Regions from separate parts of the Streptomyces sp. NPDC044704 genome, predicted to be linked through region 1. Evidence: riboswitches for the same ligand, from Rfam matches in the RefSeq annotation. Region 1 holds a riboswitch; each other region holds the start of a gene.
What was found. A riboswitch is a leader RNA that binds a small molecule or an ion and turns the genes downstream of it on or off. The one in region 1 is predicted to bind cobalamin.

Region 1 (6,162 bases):
TACCGCCGCGATCAGTGTCGTGCGCCGCTTCTTCATGGCCACCGGATGCTGCCTTTCCTCGTGTTCCGTCTCCCGCCATTCAACGGTGCCGGCGCCCGCGCCGACAGGGCGGGCATGATGACGGAAGTCTTACGGCGACCCCCGGACCGGCGCGACCGGCGCCGGGGGCCGCGCGCGAGGGGGCCGGAACGGCCGGGAAGGGCCGTTCCGGCCGGCGGGCGGATCAGCCGGATCGGAGCGGTCGGATCAGGCGGTCTCGGTGCGGACCTCGCGGGCCGCCTCCACCAGGTGTTCCAGGGAGGTGCGGGTCTCGGTCCAGCCGCGGGTCTTCAGGCCGCAGTCGGGGTTGACCCAGAGCCGCTCGGCCGGGATGGCCTCCAGCCCCTTGCGCAGCAGCGCGGCCGCCTCGGCGGCCGAGGGGATGCGCGGGGAGTGGATGTCCCAGACGCCGGGTCCGACCTCGCGGGGGTAGCCGGCGGTGGCGAGTTCGCCGGCGACCTGCATGTGGGAGCGGGCCGCCTCCAGGCTGATGACGTCGGCGTCGAGGTCGTCGATGGCCTGGAGGACGTCGCCGAACTCGGCGTAGCACATGTGCGTGTGGATCTGGGTGTAGGGACGGACGCCGCTGGTGGTGAGGCGGAAGGACTCGGTGGCCCAGGCGAGGTAGTCGGCGTGGCCGTCGGCCCGCAGCGGCAGGGTTTCGCGCAGGGCGGGCTCGTCGACCTGGATGACGGAGGTCCCGGCCGCTTCGAGGTCGGCCACTTCGTCGCGCAGGGCCAGTCCGACCTGGCGGGCGGTCTCGCCGAGCGGCTGGTCGTCGCGGACGAAGGACCAGGCGAGCATGGTGACGGGGCCGGTGAGCATGCCCTTGACGGGCTTGGCGGTCTGCTGCTGGGCGTACGCCGTCCAGCGGACGGTCATCGGTTCGGGGCGGGAGATGTCCCCGGCGAGGACCGGCGGGCGCACGTAGCGGGTGCCGTAGGACTGCACCCAGCCGTGCTGGGTGGCGAGGTAGCCGGTGAGCCGTTCCGCGAAGTACTGGACCATGTCGTTGCGTTCGGGCTCGCCGTGCACCAGGACGTCGATGCCCGTCTTCTCCTGGAAGGCGATGACCTCGCGGATCTCTGCCTTGATGCGCTCCTCGTACCCGGCGGTGTCGACGCGTCCGGCGCGCAGGTCGGCGCGGGCCACGCGCAGTTCGTCGGTCTGCGGGAAGGATCCGATGGTGGTGGTGGGCAGCAGCGGCAGGCGCAGGTGGGCGTGCTGGGCGGCGGCGCGTTCGGCGTAGGGCTGGGCCCGGCGGCCGTCGGCGTCGGTGATCGCGGCGGTGCGGGCGCGGACGGCCGGGTCGTGGGTGATCGGGGAGGTGGCCCGGGAGGCGAGGTCGGCCTGGTTGGCGGCGAGTTCGGCGGTGATCGCTCCGGGGCCCTGGGCGAGGCCGCGGGCGAGGGTGGTGATCTCGGTGGTCTTCTGGCGGGCGAAGGCGAGCCAGCGCCGGATCTGCGGGTCGATGTCGCGTTCGGCGGTGGCGTCGAGCGGGACGTGGAGCAGGGAGCAGGACGCGGCGACGTCGACGGAGCCGGCGAGGCCGAGGAGGGTGCCGAGGGTGGCCAGCGACTTCTTGTGGTCGTTGATCCAGATGTTGCGGCCGTTGACGACGCCCGCGACCAGGCGCTTGCCGGGCAGGCCGCCGACGGCGGCGAGGTCGCGGAGGTTGGCGTCGGCGGCGTCGGTGAAGTCGAGGGCGAGGCCCTCGACGGGCGCCTTCGCCAGGACGGGCAGGGCGTCGCCGAGCCGGTCGAAGTAGGTGGCGACGAGGAGCTTGGGGCGTTCGGTGAGCGCGCCGAGCTCCCGGTAGGTGCGGGCGGCGGCGTTCAGTTCGGCGGGGGTGCGGTCCTGGACCAGGGCGGGTTCGTCGAGCTGGACCCATGCGGCGCCGGCCGCCTTGAGGTCGGCCAGTACCCGGGCGTAGACGGGCAGCAGCCGGTCCAGGAGGGTGAGCGGTTCGAAGTCGTCGGCCACGCCGGGGGCGGGCTTGGCGAGCAGCAGGTAGGTGACCGGGCCGACCAGGACCGGGCGGGCGGTGTGGCCGAGGGCGAGGGCTTCGCGGAGCGCGGCGACCTGCTGGGCGGAGTCGGCCGTGAAGACGGTGTCGGGGCCGAGTTCGGGGACCAGGTAGTGGTAGTTGGTGTCGAACCACTTGGTCATCTCCAGCGGGGCCACGTCCTGCGTGCCGCGCGCCATCGCGAAGTACCCGTCGAGGGCGTCGGTTTCGACGGCCGCCCGGTGGCGGGCGGGGATCGCGCCGACCATGACCGTGGTGTCCAGGACGTGGTCGTAGTACGAGAAGTCGCCGGTCGGAACCTCGGTGATGCCGGCGTCGGCCAGCTGGGCCCAGTTGGTGCGGCGCAGGTCGCGGGCGGTCTCCCGGAGGGCGTCGGCGCTGACGCGGCCCTTCCAGTAGCCCTCGACGGCCTTCTTCAGTTCGCGGTTGCGGCCCTGGCGGGGGTAGCCGTACACGGTGGCCCGTACTGCCGCGGCTGCGGATTCGGTGGTCACGGAACTCTCCTTCGCGAGCGTGTCTCCATGGACCCGGTGGCGGTCCGAGGGTGCGAAGGGGTGCCGGAACGGGCGGACCGCCGGGACCGCGTACGACGGGGTACGCGACGGGGAGGATCCGCCTGAGGTGCACGCCGACCCGCCCACGAGGTCACCGGGAAACCGTGCGCGGTCGTTCGCGCACGGGCAACGGGCAGGTCTTCGGACTCGCGGGCGCGCCTGCCGGTCTCCCGGCGGGCACCTACTGGCCGTCGCTTCCCAGGACCGGTTCCGGTCCCAGTGCGTATGACGGCGGTCGTTCCCGCTCACCGCTGCGGGGCAGTCCCGGATTCCCACCGGGTTCCCTCTTACGACGCATCCCGTCTGGCGGACGGGGCGAACCAGCTGCGGACGCCAGCGTAGGCGGACCCGGTCGAGAACCGGTCCAACCGTCCACATGCCGGACGGGGAAATGAGATGCGGCGCGGGTGCGGCGACACCACTCGCCGTACCCGCGCCGCACTCCCGCGTCCCCGGCGCACCCTCTGCCCGGGGGACGTGCCGGGGCCCCTCAGCCCCGGCCGTAGGTGTGGAACCCGCGGCCGCTCTTGCGGCCCAGCAGCCCGGCCTGCACCATCCGCTGGAGCAGTGGGGGCGGGGCGTACAGGGGTTCCTTGAACTCCTCGTAGAGCGAGTCGGCGATGGCCGCGACGGTGTCCAGGCCGATGAGGTCGGCGAGTTTGAGCGGTCCCATCGGGTGGGCGCAGCCGAGTTCCATGCCGGCGTCGACGTCGGCCGGGCTCGCGTACCCGGATTCGGCCATCCGGATGGCCGAGAGGAGGTAGGGGACCAGGAGGGCGTTGACGACGAAGCCGGCCCGGTCCTGGGAGCGGACGGTGGTCTTGCCGAGGGTGTCGCGGGCGAAGTCCTCGACGCGGGTGAGGGTGTCCTGCGAGGTGTGGAGGGAGGTCACGACCTCCACGAGGGGCAGGACGGGTACCGGGTTGAAGAAGTGCAGGCCGACCACCCGGTCGGCGCGGCCGGTGGCCATCCCCAGCCGCATGACGGGGATCGCGGAGGTGTTGGTGGCGAGGATCGCCCCGGGGTCCTCGACGGTCTTGTCGAGGCGGGTGAACACCTCGGTCTTGGCCTCGGGGTTCTCGGTGACCGCTTCGATGACGAGCTGCCGGTCGGCGAGGTCCTCCAGGTCTCCGGTGAAGACGAGCCGGGCGAGGGCGTCCTCGGCGGAGATCCGGTCGAGCTTGCCCCGCTGGACGGCGCGTTCCAGGGAGACGGCGACGCGTTCGCGGGCGGCCCGGGCCGCGGCGGCGTCCGCTTCGGCGACGACGGTGTCGAGTCCGGCGCGGGCGCACACCTCGGCGATGCCGGCGCCCATCTGGCCGCCGCCGACGACTCCGACGCGCCGGATGCCGGCCGGCCGTGCGGGGGCGCTCACGCGGTCACCCCCGCGGTGACGTGGCGGACCAGGTGGCGCGTGTAGGCCTCGGGGGTGAAGAAGGCGGGCAGCCGCACCGACAGTGCGGTGTCCACGAAGACCTCCCTGGCTTCGAGGGCGCGGGCCCGCGGGTCCTCGGCCTCCAGGGCGGCGCATTCGGCGTCCAGGAGGTCGGTCACGGTGGCCCGGTCCACGCGTTCGTGGCGGATCCACTGCCAGATCTGGACGCGGGCGATCTCGGCGGTGGCGGCGTCCTCCATCAGCCCGCCCAGGGCGACGGCTCCGCTGCCGCGCAGCCAGGCGTCGAAGTAGCGCAGGCACACGGCGATGTTGGAGCGGACGCCCTCGTGGGTGGGCGGGGCGGCGGTCCTGCGGACGGACAGCAGGTCGGCGGCGGTGACCTCGACGTCCTCGCGGGTGCGCTCACGCTGGTCCGGCCGGTCCCCGAGGACGCCGTCGAAGACCTGGCGGCAGACGGGGACGAGGCCGGGGTGGGCGACCCAGGAGCCGTCGAAGCCGTCCTCGGCCTCCCGCTCCTTGTCGAGCCGGACCTTGGCGAGGGCGGCGTCGTCGGCTCCGGGGTCCCGGCCGGGGACGTGGGCGGCCATGCCGCCGATCGCGTGGGCGCCGCGCTTGTGGCAGGTGCGGACGAGGAGTTCGGTGTAGGCGCGCAGGAACGGGGCGGTCATGGTGACCTTGGCGCGGTCGGGCAGCTGGAAGTCGGTGCGGTGGCCGAAGGTCTTGATGAGGCTGAACAGGTAGTCCCAGCGGCCCGCGTTGAGGCCGGCGCTGTGCTCGCGCAGCTCGTGGAGGATCTCCTCCATCTCGAAGGCGGCGGTGATCGTCTCGATGAGGACGGTGGCCCGGACGGTGCCGCGCGGGATGCCCAACAGCTCCTGGGCGAAGCAGAAGATGTCGTTCCAGAGGCGGGCCTCGTACCGGTTCTCCAGCTTGGGGAGGTAGAAGTACGGGCCGTGTCCGGCGTCGATCTGCCGCTGGGCGCAGTGGAAGAAGTACAGGCCGAAGTCGACGAGGGAGGCGGGGACGGGGCGGCCGTCGATCTCCAGGTGCTCCTCCGTCAGGTGCCAGCCGCGCGGGCGGACCATGATGGTGGCGAGGTCGTCGCCGAGGCGGTACTCCTTGCCCTCGGGGGTGGTGAAGTCGATGCGGCGTTCGATGGCGTCGAGCAGGTTGAGCTGACCGCCGATGACGTTGTCCCAGGTCGGGGCGGTGGCGTCCTCGAAGTCGGCCATCCATACGCGGGCGCCGGAGTTCAGGGCGTTGACCGCCATGCGGCGCTCCGGGGGGCCGGTGATCTCGACCCTGCGGTCGGTGAGGCCGGGTGCGGGCGGCGCGACCCGCCAGTGGGGGTCGTCGCGGACGGCGCGGGTGGCGAGCGGGAAGTCGAGCGGGGTGCCGCCGGCGAGGTGGCCCGAGCGTCGGCGGCGTTCCCTGAGGATCTCCAGGCGGCGGGCCGCGAAGGCGTGGTCGAGCCGGCCGATGAACTCCAGGGCCGCGGGGGTCAGGATCTCCTCGTGGCGCTCACCCGGTGCACCGAGGACCTGGACGCTGCTGGTCAGGGGCGGGAGGGGCATGCGGTTCTCCTCAGCGGGGCGGTGGGTGCCCGGGGGGAGGTCCCCCGGGCACCCGTCGGGAGCGGCCGGCCGGGCCGGCGACGCGGGTGGGGCAGGTGGCTCGGGTGGGGCAGGTGGGCTGGGTAGGTCGGGTGGGCCGGGTGGGCTCAGTGGAACTGCTCTTCCTCGGTGGAGCCGGAGAGCGCCGTGGTGGAGGAGGCCGGGTTGACGGCGGTGGAGACCAGGTCGAAGTAGCCGGTGCCGACCTCGCGCTGGTGCCTGACGGCCGTGAAGCCCTGCGCCTGCGCGGCGAACTCCCGCTCCTGGAGGTCGACGTACGCGGTCATGCCGTGCTCGGCGTAACCGCGGGCCAGGTCGAACATGCCGTGGTTGAGGGAGTGGAAGCCCGCGAGGGTGATGAACTGGAAGCGGTAGCCCATGGCGCCGAGCTCGCGCTGGAACTTGGCGATCTGGTCGTCGTCCAGGGCCGCCTTCCAGTTGAAGGAGGGCGAGCAGTTGTAGGCGAGCATCTGGTCCGGGTACCGCGCGTGGATCGCCTCGGCGAACTCGCGGGCCTGGGCGAGGTCCGGGGTG
Region 2 (6,162 bases), on a different contig from region 1:
GACCGCTGCGCTCGGCGAGGTCGCAGGAGGCCTCGTACGCGGCCAGCATGATCCGCTCGGAGAGCTTCGTGGACAGCGCCCGCGCCTCGGGGGAGTCGAAGGGCATCTTCAGCTTGAAGAAGACGTCCTGCAGACCCATCGCGCCCAGGCCGACCGGACGCCAGCGGGCGTTGGAACGCCCGGCCTGCTCGGTCGGGTAGAAGTTGATGTCCACCACGCGGTCGAGGAAGGTCACGGCCGTACGGACGGTCTCGTCCAGCCGCTCCCAGTCGATGTCCCCGTCCACGACGAAGGCACCCATGTTGACCGAGCCGAGGTTGCAGACGGCCGTCTCGCCGTCGTCGGTGACCTCGATGATCTCGGTGCACAGGTTGGAGGAGTGGACGACCGAGCCCGGCTCGGCGGTCTGGTTCGCCGTGCGGTTGGAGGCGTCCTTGAAGGTCATCCAGCCCTGGCCGGTCTGCGCGAGGGTGCGCATCATCCGGCCGTACAGGTCACGCGCGGGCATGGTCTTGCGGGCCAGGCCGTCCGCCTCGGCCTTGCGGTAGGCGGCGTCGAACTCGTCGCCCCACAGGTCCACGAGCTCGGGGACGTCGGCCGGGGAGAACAGCGACCACTGCCCGTCGGAGTTCACGCGCCGCATGAACTCGTCCGGCACCCAGTGGGCGAGGTTCAGGTTGTGCGTACGGCGCTGGTCCTCACCGGTGTTGTCGCGGAGCTCCAGGAACTCCTCGATGTCCGCGTGCCAGGTCTCCAGGTAGACGGCGGCGGCACCCTTGCGGCGGCCGCCCTGGTTGACCGCGGCGACGGAGGCGTCGAGGGTCTTCAGGAACGGGACGATGCCGTTGGAGTGGCCGTTGGTGCCGCGGATCAGGGAACCCCGGGCGCGGATGCGGGAGTACGAGAGGCCGATGCCGCCGGCGTGCTTGGACAGGCGCGCGACCTGGTGGTAGCGGTCGTAGATCGAGTCCAGCTCGTCCAGCGGGGAGTCCAGCAGGTAGCAGGAGGACATCTGCGGGTGCCGGGTACCGGAGTTGAAGAGCGTGGGGGACGACGGCAGGTAGTCGAGGCGGCTCATCAGCCGGTAGAGCGAGGCCACTTCCTCGACGGCCTGGACGGTGTCGTTCTCGGCCAGGCCGCAGGCCACCCGCAGCATGAAGTACTGCGGGGTCTCGATGACCTGACGGGTGATCGGGTGGCGCAGCAGGTAGCGGCTGTGCAGGGTGCGCAGGCCGAAGAACCCGAAGCGGTCGTCGGCGCCCTCGGCGAGGGTGTGCTCGACCAGCGCGTCCAGGCGGGCCGCGTGGGTCGTGACGAACTCGGCCGTGCGGTCGGCGATGAGCCCCTCGCGGTGGCCGACGGCGACGGACGCCGAGAAGGACGTGGAGCCCTGGCCCGCGGCCTCGTCGCGGACGGCCAGCGTCAGCAGCCGGGCGGCGAGGCGGGAGTACGCCGGGTCCTCGGAGATCAGACCGGCCGCGGCCTCGGTGGCCAGCCCGCGCAGTTCGGCCTCGTCGGCGACGGAGCTGCGGCCGCGCAGGGCGGCGGCGGCGACCCGGCCGGGGTCGGTGTCGGGGAGGTCGGCCGTAAGCTCGGTGAGGGTACGCAGCAGTGCGGTCCCCGGGCCCTCGGGCGTGAGCGCAGCCTCGGTGTCGGACTGGGCGGACTCGGCGCGCGGTGCGGCAGGCGCGATGGTCACGGGGGGAGCTCTCCCTCGCTCGGCCCGGTCTTCGACGGGGCGGGGCGAGCGGGCGCACGCGGGAAGCCCACGGACCGGCCCGGACAGGGCAGGCGGTACGTGCGCCGCGTGGCGTCCACCGGCCCAACCGCGAGGCCCGGACGTATCGGCACCCGGTTCGGTTGAGCCGGGCGCGCTGTCGGCAGGTCCTCGGACTTCCGGACGCACCAATGGGTGCACTTCATACCGTTGCGGGACAGTTCCGGATTCGCACCGGATTCCCCTGCGACGACAGCAGCCATGAGCATACATGTGGGGGCGGCCCGTTGCGGTAGCCCCCACATGTTGTGTCGGCGTGGCTACTGCTCGGGTGCGTACAGCTCCAGGGCGTAGGTGAGCAGGGGCACCGAGGGGACCGGGGACCAGTCCCGTTCCGGGGTGCGCACGAAGCCCAGGCGCTCGTAGATCCGGTGCGCGGCGGGGCTGCCCGGCTGGGTGGAGAGCACCAGCCGGGACACTCCCGGCAGGGCCCTGGCGCGGTCGGCGCAGGCCCGTACGAGTGCTTCGCCGGCGCCCTTGCCCCGGCCGGCGGCGGCCACGGCGAGCATCCGGAACTCGGCCTCGCCGGGGCCCGCGATGTCGGCGAGGGGGCTGCCCGGAGGGGCGAACGTCACACCGCCCAGCAGGCGTCCGTCCAGTACGGCGACGAGCACCTCGCCGGATCCGGCCCGGCCCGCGACGTCCCGCAGCGTCCGCTCGTACGTGTCGTCGGTGTTGGCGTCGAGGAGCCCGTCCTCCAGGTAGGCCCGCGCGGTGATCCCGCCCAGCTCTTCGTATTCGGCGGGCTGCGCCGCCCTGATCACGATGTCCATGCGTCGAGTGTGCGCGACGGCCGCGGGCGGACGCCCGGATCCCGGCGGTCCGGTGCCGGGCACGCGCGAGGGCCCCGCCGGACGAGGCCGGCGGGGCCCTCGCGCGTGCCGCTCAGCAGCAGCGGAAGCCCTCCCGGGGATCCGCCTCGCGGGCGTCGGTGCGGGCCCGCTCGAAGGCGCGCCGGGTCATGACCTCGGCGTGCGGGTCGTGGGCGCGGGCGTGGGCCACGTAGCGGTCGTACGCGGCCTCGCCGGAGAACTCCCGTACGTAGAACCGGGCCTTCGACAGCGCGCCCCGGACCCCGCTCACCGCGCGCGCGGCGCTCGTGCCGCTCATGCGACGGGGGTCTTCGCCCGGCCGCCGCCCGCGTCGAGGCCGGCCGCCGCGAGCTCGGCCTTCTCCTCGGGCGTGGCGATCAGCCCGGCCGGGGCTACGATCTTCGACTCGGTCCACGGGACCTCGGACAGGCGCACCGTCTCGGGGTGGGCGATGGCCTTGAAGCAGGTCCGGGCCGCGTCCACCAGCACGATGACGATCAGGACCGCGAACAGCACCGACAGCACCCCGTCGACCGTGGCGTTGGTGACGACGGTGTGCATGTCGCCCATGGTCTTGGCGGGCGGCAGGACCTTGTCGGCGTCGATGCCCGCCTGGTACTTGTCGCGCTGGGCGAAGAAGCCGACCTTCACGTCCTCGGAGAAGATCTTCTGGTAGCTGGCGGTGAGGGTGACGGCCACGTCCCACGCCAGCGGAACCCCGGTGACCCAGGCCCACTTGAGCCGGCCCGACTTCACGAGCAGCGTCGTGCAGACCGCCAGGGCCACTGCCGCGAGCAGCTGGTTCGCGATGCCGAACAGCGGGAACAGCTGGTTGATGCCGCCCAGCGGGTCCTTGACGCCGACCCACAGGAAGTAGCCCCAGCCGCCGACCACTATGGCGCTCGCCAGCCACACGCCCGGCTTCCAGCTGACGTCCTTGAAGGACTTGTGCACGTTGCCGAGGGTGTCCTGGAGCATGAACCGGCCCACGCGGGTGCCCGCGTCGACCGTCGTCAGGATGAACAGGGCCTCGAACATGATGGCGAAGTGGTACCAGAAGGCCTTCATGGCGGTGCCACCGATGACGGCCGAGAAGATCTCCGACATTCCGAGTGCGAACGTCGGCGCTCCGCCCGTACGGGAGAGCAGGCTGCTCTCCTCCACATCCTTCGCGGCCTGCGCGAGGGCGTCCGGGCTGATGGCGAAGCCGAAGTTGGTGACGGCCGCGGAGGCGGTGTCGACCGTGGTGCCGATGACCCCGGCGGGGGAGTTCACGGCGAAGAAGAGGCCGGGCTCGATGATGCAGGCGGCGATCACGGCCATGATGGCGACGAAGGACTCGGTGAGCATCGCGCCGTAGCCGATGACCCGGACCTGCGTCTCCTTCTGGATCATCTTCGGGGTGGTGCCCGAGGAGACCAGCGAGTGGAAGCCGGACAGGGCCCCGCACGCGATGGTGATGAAGACGAACGGGAACATCGAGCCGGCGAAGACCGGCCCGTCGCCGCGCGCCGCGAAGTCGGTGACCGAGGGCATCTGGAGGGTCGGCATCGCGATGACGACGCCCACCGCCATCAGCGCGATCGTGCCGACCTTCATGAAGGTGGACAGGTAGTCGCGGGGCGCGAGCAGCAGCCACACCGGCAGCACCGACGCGATGAAGCCGTACACGATCATCCAGACGACCAGCGTCTCCTTCTCCAGGGTGAAGGTGTCCGCCCAGGAGGACTCGGCGACCCAGCCGCCCGCGACGATGGCGAGCAGCAGCAGGGCGACGCCGATGGCCGAGACCTCGGTGACCCGTCCCGGCCGCAGCACGCGCAGGTAGACGCCCATGAAGAGGGCGATCGGGATGGTCATGCCGATGGAGAAGACGCCCCACGGCGAGTGCGCCAGGGCGTTGACGATGACGAGGGCCAGCACCGCCAGCAGGATGATCATGATGGCGAACACGGCGACCAGGGCGGCGGCTCCGCCCACGGGCCCTATCTCGTCCCGGGCCATCTGGCCGAGCGAGCGGCCGTCGCGCCGGGTGGAGAAGAACAGGGTCACCATGTCCTGCACGGCGCCGGCGAAGATGACGCCCGCGACGATCCAGATGGTGCCCGGCAGGTAGCCCATCTGCGCGGCGAGCACGGGACCGACGAGCGGGCCCGCGCCGGCGACGGCGGCGAAGTGGTGGCCGAAGAGCACCCGGCGGTCGGTGGGATGGAAGTCGACACCGTTGTCGAGCCGTTCGGCGGGGGTCGCCCGCGTCTTGTCCACCTTCAGGACACGGTGCGAGATGAAGCGGGCGTAGAAGCGGTATCCGATGGCGTACGAGCCCAGCGCGGCGGCGAGCAGCCAGGCGGCCGAGATCTCCTCGCCCCGCGACAGTGCGAGCACGCCCCAGCCGATGGCCCCGATGAGGGCCACGAGCGCCCACACGGCGATCGACTGCGGAGTGAGGCCGCCCGGCCGGGAGGGCGAGCCGGGTCCGTCACCCGGACCCGCCGCGCCCTCCGGTGATGGAGTCCGGTATGTCCCCGTTGCTTCCGGTTCCGGCATGATCCTCGTCCCCTCGTTGATCAGCTGCGTAAGCGCAGGGAATCTACGGGGGCTTGACCGCTGGACGTAAGCCCCCGTCCGCATAGCGGTACGAGCGTCCACTGAGGATCAAACGGGAGTCAACCGGCCGTCACAATGCGGGCCTCTGGAGACGGGCAACGAACTTGTAACGGTCGCCGCGATACACCGAACGTACCCATTCGACCGGTTCGCCGTCGGCGTCGAGCGAGTGCCGCGAGAGCATCAGCATCGGCAGCCCGACGTCGGTGCCGAGCAGTCCGGCCTCCCTCGGCGTGGCCAGGGAGGTCTCGATGGTCTCCTCGGCCTCGGCGAGACGGACGTCGTACACCTCGGCGAGGGCGGTGTAGAGGGAGGTGTACTTGACCAGCGAACGGCGCAGCGCGGGGAAGCGCTTGGCCGACAGGTGCGTGGTCTCGATGGCCATCGGTTCGCCGCTGGCCAGGCGCAGCCGTTCGATGCGCAGGACCCGGCCGCCGGTGGAGATCTTGAGCAGCCCGGCGAGGGTGTCGTCGGCCGTCACGTAGCCGATGTCGAGCAGCTGGGACGTCGGCTCCAGGCCCTGGGCCCGCATGTCCTCCGTGTACGAGGAGAGTTGCAGGGGCTGGGAGACCTTGGGCTTGGCGACGAAGGTCCCCTTGCCCTGGATCCGTTCCAGCCTGCCCTCGACGACGAGCTCTTGCAGGGCCTGCCGGACGGTGGTCCGGGAGGTGTCGAACTCGGCCGCGAGCGTGCGCTCCGGCGGGACCGGCGTGCCGGGGGGGAGTGTTTCGGTCATGTCGAGCAAGTGCCGCTTGAGTCGGTAGTACTTGGGCACGCGCGCCGTCCGAGTGGCCGGCCCGCCCTCCGGCTCCGTGGTCGCCCCTTCGGTGGACATCGACGCCCGCCTTCCCGACTCCAGTTTCGCTGCCGTCACCGGCTCCTCCGATATGTGCGGTCACATCGTGACACGGGTGGGAGGACAGGCCTCCTCCCTCCCCCAGGTGTCGGTCCGGTAACGGACCGAGC
Region 3 (6,162 bases), on a different contig from region 1:
AAGGCACATAGAAATCCGGCAGTTGAAACGGCTGCGTCACGACGGGGTCGGCCTTTCGTCCATGGCTGGGGGGACGGCGGACCCGGCCCCCCGCACGAGATCAGCACTGCCCTACCCCTGGTGCCCGTGGGATAAGGGGGAGTTCACCGCTTCAGGTGACGCACGGCTCTTTCCGCGGCGGCGCGGCCCGAAGGGGGATACGAGGGGCGGCCCGCGGGGCGCGCCTTCGTCCCGCCTCCGGGAGGCGGGACGCGAAGAGGCCGTCCCCCCGCCCGGTCATCGGGCGGGGGGACGGCCTCCGTCGTGGAAACCGGGCCCCGGGCGTGCGGCGCTACTCCGCCTCACCCTCCAGGTTGCCCTCCGTGTCCAGGTAGACCTGGCGCAGGGATTCGAGGATCTGCGGGTCCGGCTTCTCCCACATGCCGCGGGACTCCGCTTCGAGGAGGCGTTCCGCGATGCCGTGCAGGGCCCACGGGTTGGCCTCCTCCAGGAAGGCGCGGTTCTCCGGGTCCAGGACGTACGTCTCCGTCAGCTTGTCGTACATCCAGTCGGCGACGACCCCGGTCGTGGCGTCGTAGCCGAACAGGTAGTCGACCGTCGCCGCGAGCTCGAAGGCGCCCTTGTAGCCGTGGCGGCGCATCGCCTCGATCCACTTCGGGTTCACCACGCGGGCACGGAAGACGCGGCTGGTCTCCTCGACCAGGGTCCGGGTCTTCACGGTCTCCGGGCGGGTGGAGTCGCCGATGTACGCCTCCGGGGCCGTGCCGCGCAGCGCGCGGACGGTGGCCACCATGCCGCCGTGGTACTGGAAGTAGTCGTCCGAGTCCGCGATGTCGTGCTCGCGGGTGTCCGTGTTCTTCGCCGCGACCGTGATCCGCTTGTAGGCGGTCTCCATTTCGGTGCGGGCCGGACGGCCCTCCAGGCCGCGGCCGTACGCGTAACCGCCCCACACCGTGTATACCTCCGCGAGGTCGGCGTCCGTACGCCAGTCGCGGGAGTCGATCAGCTGCAGGATGCCGGCCCCGTACGTGCCCGGGCGCGAGCCGAAGATACGCGTCGTCGCGCGCCGCTCGTCACCGTGCTCGGCCAGGTCCGCCTGGGCGTGGGCGCGCACGAAGTTCGACTCCGCGGGCTCGTCCAGGGAGGCCGCGAGACGCACCGCGTCGTCCAGGAGGCCGATCACGTGCGGGAACGCGTCACGGAAGAACCCCGAGATGCGCAGCGTCACGTCGATGCGGGGACGGCCCAGCTCGGCGAGCGGCACCGCCTCGATTCCGGTGACCCGGCGCGAGGCCTCGTCCCACACCGGGCGGACGCCCAGCAGGGACAGCGCCTCGGCGATGTCGTCGCCCGCCGTCCGCATCGCGCTCGTGCCCCACAGCGACAGGCCGACGGACGCCGGCCATTCACCGTTGTCGGTGCGGTAGCGGTTCAGCAGCGACTCGGCCAGCGCCTGGCCCGTTTCCCACGCGAGGCGCGACGGTACGGCCTTCGGGTCCACCGAGTAGAAGTTCCGGCCGGTCGGCAGCACGTTGACCAGACCGCGCAGCGGCGAGCCCGACGGGCCGGCCGGGACGAAGGCGCCGTCCAGCGCGGCCACCACGTGCGCGATCTCGTCCGTCGTGCCCGCCAGGCGCGGGACGACCTCGCGCGCCGCGAACGACAGGACGTCGGCGACGGCCTGCGCGTGGCCCGCCGCGACCGCGGCCACCGCGTCGAGGGACCAGTGCGCGTCCTCCATCGCCTGGACCAGCGCGCGGGCCTGCTCCTCGACGGCGTCCGCCGAGGTGCGCGTCGCCGCCGACTCGTCCAGGCCCAGCGCCTCGCGCAGGCCGGGCAGGGCCGTCGTACCGCCCCAGATCTGCCGGGCGCGCAGGATCGCGAGGACCAGGTTGACGCGGGCCTCACCGGTGGGCGCGCCGCCGAGGACGTGCAGGCCGTCGCGGATCTGGGCGTCCTTGACCTCGCACAGCCAGCCGTCGACGTGGAGCAGGAAGTCGTCGAAGCCGTCGTCGTCCGGGCGCTCTTCGAGGCCGAGGTCGTGGTCGAGCTTCGCGGCCTGGATCAGGGTCCAGATCTGGGCGCGGATCGCCGGGAGCTTGGAGGGGTCCATCGCCGAGATCTGCGCGTACTCGTCGAGGTGCTGCTCCAGGCGCGCGATGTCGCCGTACGACTCCGCGCGGGCCATCGGCGGCACCAGGTGGTCGACCAGCGTGGCGTGCACGCGCCGCTTGGCCTGCGTGCCCTCGCCCGGGTCGTTGACCAGGAACGGGTAGATGAGCGGGAGGTCACCGAGCGCGGCGTCGGGGGCGCAGGACGCGGACAGGCCGGCGTTCTTGCCCGGCAGCCATTCGAGGTTGCCGTGCTTGCCCAGGTGGATCATCGCGTCGGCGCCGAAGCCGCCGTCCTGCGCACGCGCCTGGATCCAGCGGTACGCCGCCAGGTAGTGGTGCGAGGGCGGCAGGTCCGGGTCGTGGTAGATCGCGATCGGGTTCTCGCCGAAGCCGCGCGGCGGCTGGATGAGGACGAGGAGGTTCCCGCGGCGCAGGGCGGCGAGGACGATGTCGCCCTCCGGGTTCGCGGAACGGTCCACGAACATGTTGCCGGGGGCCTCGCCCCAGTGCTGCTCCACGCTCTCGCGCAGCTCGGCGGGGAGCTCGGCGAACCAGCGCCGGTAGTCGGCGGCCGGGATGCGGACCGGGTTGCGGGCCAGCTGCTCCTCCGTCAGCCAGTCCTGGTCGTGGCCGCCGGCCTCGATCAGCGCGCGGATCAACTCGTCGCCGTCACCCGAGACCAGCCCCGGGATCTCGTCGGCGGGGCCGAAGTCGTAGCCGCCCGCGATCAGGGTGCGCAGCAGCTCGACGGCGCTGGCCGGGGTGTCCAGGCCGACCGCGTTGCCGATGCGGGAGTGCTTCGTCGGGTACGCGGACAGCACGAGCGCGATCTTCTTGTCGCGGCGGTCGATGTGCCGCAGCCGGGCGTGACGCACGGCGATCCCGGCCACGCGGGCGGCCCGCTCGGGGTCCGCGACGTAGGCGGGCAGGCCGTCCTCGTCGATCTCCTTGAAGGAGAACGGGACGGTGATCAGACGGCCGTCGAACTCGGGGACGGCGACCTGCGTCGCGGCGTCGAGGGGGGACAGGCCCTCGTCGTTCTCCTCCCACGTGCCGCGGGAGCCGGTCAGGCACAGGGCCTGGAGGATCGGCACGCCGAGCGAGGCGAGCGCGCCCGCGTCCCAGGACTCGTCGTCGCCGCCCGCGGAGGCGGTGGCCGGGCGGGTGCCGCCCGCCGCGAGGACGGTCGTGACCACCGCGTCGGCGGCGGACAGCGCGGCGATCAGCTCCGGCTCGGGGGTGCGCAGGGAGGAGACGTACAGGGGCAGCACCTGCGCGTCGTGGGCCTCGACGGCCTCGCACAGGGCGTGCACGAACGCGGTGTTGCCGCTCATCTGGTGGGCGCGGTAGTACAGCACCGCGACGAGCGGGCCGGCGGTCCGCCCCGGCGTGCGCTCCAGGGGGCCCCAGGTCGGGGAGGCGGCGGGCGGCTCGAAGCCGTGGCCGGTCAGCAGGACCGTGTCGGAGAGGAACCGGGCCAGCTGGTCGAGGTTGGCGGGGCCGCCGTGCGCGAGGTAGCCGTGGGCTTCGGCGGCGATGCCGATGGGGACGGTCGAGGCCTCCATCAGCTGCGCGTCGGGGGCCTGTTCGCCGGTCAGGACGACCACCGGGCGGGTCTGGCCGGGGGCCAGCAGCAGGTCGAGGCCCTCCTGCCAGGCGCGGAGGCCGCCGAGGAGGCGCACGACGACCAGGTCGACGCCGTCGAGGAGGCCGGGGAGGTCGTCGAGGGGAAGGCGGGAGGGGTTCGCGAACCGGTACGGGACGGGGCCGTCCGCCGTGTTCGACGCGCGGGCGCTGAGCAGATCGGTGTCGGACGTCGACAGCAGCAGGATCATGCGGCGGCAGGCCTTCCTCGGGGTTTCCGCGCCCCGGGCAGTGAGGACAGCGGGAGTTCCTGACTCACCCCACGGGTTGCTCCGCGGGGTTCACAGTGGCGGGACCGCGCCGGAATCGCACCGGGCTTCCTCCCATGTCGCCGTCCTCGGCGACGACGGGCCGAACGGTCCGTCGGAAGGTCATCCTAGGCGGCGGGGTCCCCGGGCGGGAGCGGGGGTGACGTGTCGCTCCGCGGGGGGTGCGGGGGTGGGGGCTGCGGGGGTGTGCGGGGTGTGCGGGTGCGGCGCCGTTGCGGGGGGGGGGGGCCCCCCCCCCCGGGCCCCCCCCCCCGCGGGCGGGGGGGGGGGGGGGGGGGGGGGTGGGGGGGGGGGGGGGGGGGGGGGGGGCGGGGGGGGGGGGGGGGGGGGGGGGGGGGGGGGGGGGGGGGGGGTGTGCGGGTGCGGCGCCGTTGCCGGGGCGCTGCCCCGGACCCCGCGCCTCAAACGCCGGCGGGGCTGGGTTTGGCGGGTCGGGGTGGGCGAGGAGTGTGCGGGCGCCGCGATTTCGGGCCGCCGGGTGCCGGGTGCGGGGTGTGCGGGTGCGGCGCCGTTGCCGGGGCGCTGCCCCGGACCCCGCGCCTCAAACGCCGGCGAGGCTGGGTTTGGCGGGTCGGCGTGGGCGAGGAGTGTGCAGGCGCCGCGATTTCGGGCCGCCGGGGGCCGGCTGGCGGGTGCTGGGTACTGGGGCGCCGCCCCGGACTCCGCGCCTCGTACGCAGGCGGGGCTGGGACGTGGCCGACCGGGCCGGACGTGGGGGTGGTGGGAGTGGGCTGCCGGGTGTCCGGGGGCTGTTCCGGGGACGCTTCCCGGGGGACGGGCGGGTCGGGGGTGGGCGGGATGTGGCTGGTCCGGGGCGTGGGGGTGGTGACGGACACAGGTCGGGGCGGGGAGATCGTGGGTATGCTCGCGGCCATGCCCCAGCCCCCTTCCGCCGCATCGTGGGACGAGCCCGTCATACGGGACCGCGGTGACGCATGCCCCGGCGCGCTGCGCCTGCACGCGGCGGACGACGGCCGGCTGGCGCGGGTCCGGATCCCCGGCGGGCTCCTCACCGCCCGGCAGGCCTCGGTGCTGGCGCTCGCCGCCGACCGGTTCGGGGACGGCCACCTGGAACTCACCTCGCGCGGCAACGTCCAGCTCCGCGGCCTCACCGACGACTGCGGAGCCGGGCTGGCGAAGCTGCTGGAGGCGGCCGGACTGCTGCCCGCGCCGAGCCACGAGCGGGTGCGGAACATCGTCGCCACCCCGCTGTCCGGGATCTCAGGGATCCCGGCCCTCTCGGTCGACCCCGGCACGTACGCGACCTGCGGAGACCCCGGCGCACCCTCGGGCCCCGGCGTCTCCGCCCCCTTGACGACTTCCGACGCTCCGGGCGTTTCCGGTGTCCCTGGGACCGCCGGTGCTCTGGGCGTTTCCGGTGTCCCTGGGACCTCCGATGCTCCCAGCGTCTCCGGTGCCCCCGGGCGCTCTGCGACCCCCGGGCTCTCCGGGACCCCCGGGCTCTCCGGGACCCCCGGGCTCTCCGGGAGTGCCGGGACCTCCGGGACCTCCGGGCGCTCTGCGACCCCCCGGCTCTCCGGGACCTCCGGGCTCTCCGGGACCTCCGGGCTCCCCGCGCCCCCCGGAACTTCCGGGCCCCCCGAAAGTGCCGGGTCTTTCGGGCCCCACGGGCTCTCTGGGACCTCCGGGTCTTCCCTGGCCCCTGTGCCTGCCGGTGCCCCTGTGCCTTCCGGGGCCAGTGAGCCTTCCGAGACCATCGTGCCTTCCGGGACCCCTGGGCCTTCCGGGACCCCCAACACCCCCAGCGCATCCGGCAAGTCGGGTGGGGGTGGTGGGGTGCGGGCCGATGTGGTGCCGTGGGTTCGGGAGCTGGATCGGTTGTTGTGCGGGAGCAGCCGGGTGGTGGGGTTGTCCGGGCGGTTCCTGTTCGCTCTTGACGACGGGCGGGGGGACGTCGCCGCGCTCGATCCCGACGTGACCGTCCTCGCGCTGCCCGCGGGCCGGGCTCTGGTCCGGTTCGGGGCGGCCGCCGATGCCGTCGAGGTCGCCGCGCCGGACGCGCCCCGCGCCGCGTTGCTCGCCGCCGAACACTTCCTGGACGCCGTCGACTCCGCCGGCACCCGCGCCTGGCGGGTGGCCGAGCTGCCCGCCGAACACCGGCCGGCCGCCGCCGC

Region 2: it holds a riboswitch for cobalamin, as region 1 does, so the genes downstream of both, AC07B0_RS07880 (ribonucleoside-diphosphate reductase subunit alpha) here and metE (5-methyltetrahydropteroyltriglutamate--homocysteine S-methyltransferase) in region 1, are expected to answer to the same signal.
Region 3: it holds a riboswitch for cobalamin, as region 1 does, so the genes downstream of both, cobN (cobaltochelatase subunit CobN) here and metE (5-methyltetrahydropteroyltriglutamate--homocysteine S-methyltransferase) in region 1, are expected to answer to the same signal.

Annotation. Positions count from the first base shown of each region.
Region 1 covers NZ_JBWKGY010000022.1:87,134-93,295, forward strand. Annotated here, with positions in the region: gene AC07B0_RS34680 (DM13 domain-containing protein) at 1-36, opposite strand, end outside; gene metE (5-methyltetrahydropteroyltriglutamate--homocysteine S-methyltransferase) at 247-2,559, opposite strand; cobalamin riboswitch at 2,735-2,959, opposite strand; gene AC07B0_RS34690 (3-hydroxybutyryl-CoA dehydrogenase) at 3,110-3,994, opposite strand; gene aceB (malate synthase A) at 3,991-5,589, opposite strand; gene aceA (isocitrate lyase) at 5,736-6,162, opposite strand, start outside.
Region 2 covers NZ_JBWKGY010000003.1:84,099-90,260, reverse strand. Annotated here, with positions in the region: gene AC07B0_RS07880 (ribonucleoside-diphosphate reductase subunit alpha) at 1-1,699, opposite strand, end outside; cobalamin riboswitch at 1,863-1,996, opposite strand; gene AC07B0_RS07875 (GNAT family N-acetyltransferase) at 2,038-2,550, opposite strand; gene AC07B0_RS07870 (CstA-like transporter-associated (seleno)protein) at 2,663-2,860, opposite strand; gene AC07B0_RS07865 (carbon starvation CstA family protein) at 2,884-5,136, opposite strand; gene AC07B0_RS07860 (GntR family transcriptional regulator) at 5,267-6,031, opposite strand.
Region 3 covers NZ_JBWKGY010000025.1:39,094-45,255, forward strand. Annotated here, with positions in the region: gene AC07B0_RS35935 (terpene synthase family protein) at 1-40, opposite strand, end outside; gene cobN (cobaltochelatase subunit CobN) at 332-3,949, opposite strand; cobalamin riboswitch at 3,990-4,116, opposite strand; partial or broken gene AC07B0_RS35945 (cobalamin biosynthesis protein CobG) at 4,889-5,269, shown strand; gene AC07B0_RS35950 (precorrin-3B synthase) at 5,888-6,162, shown strand, end outside.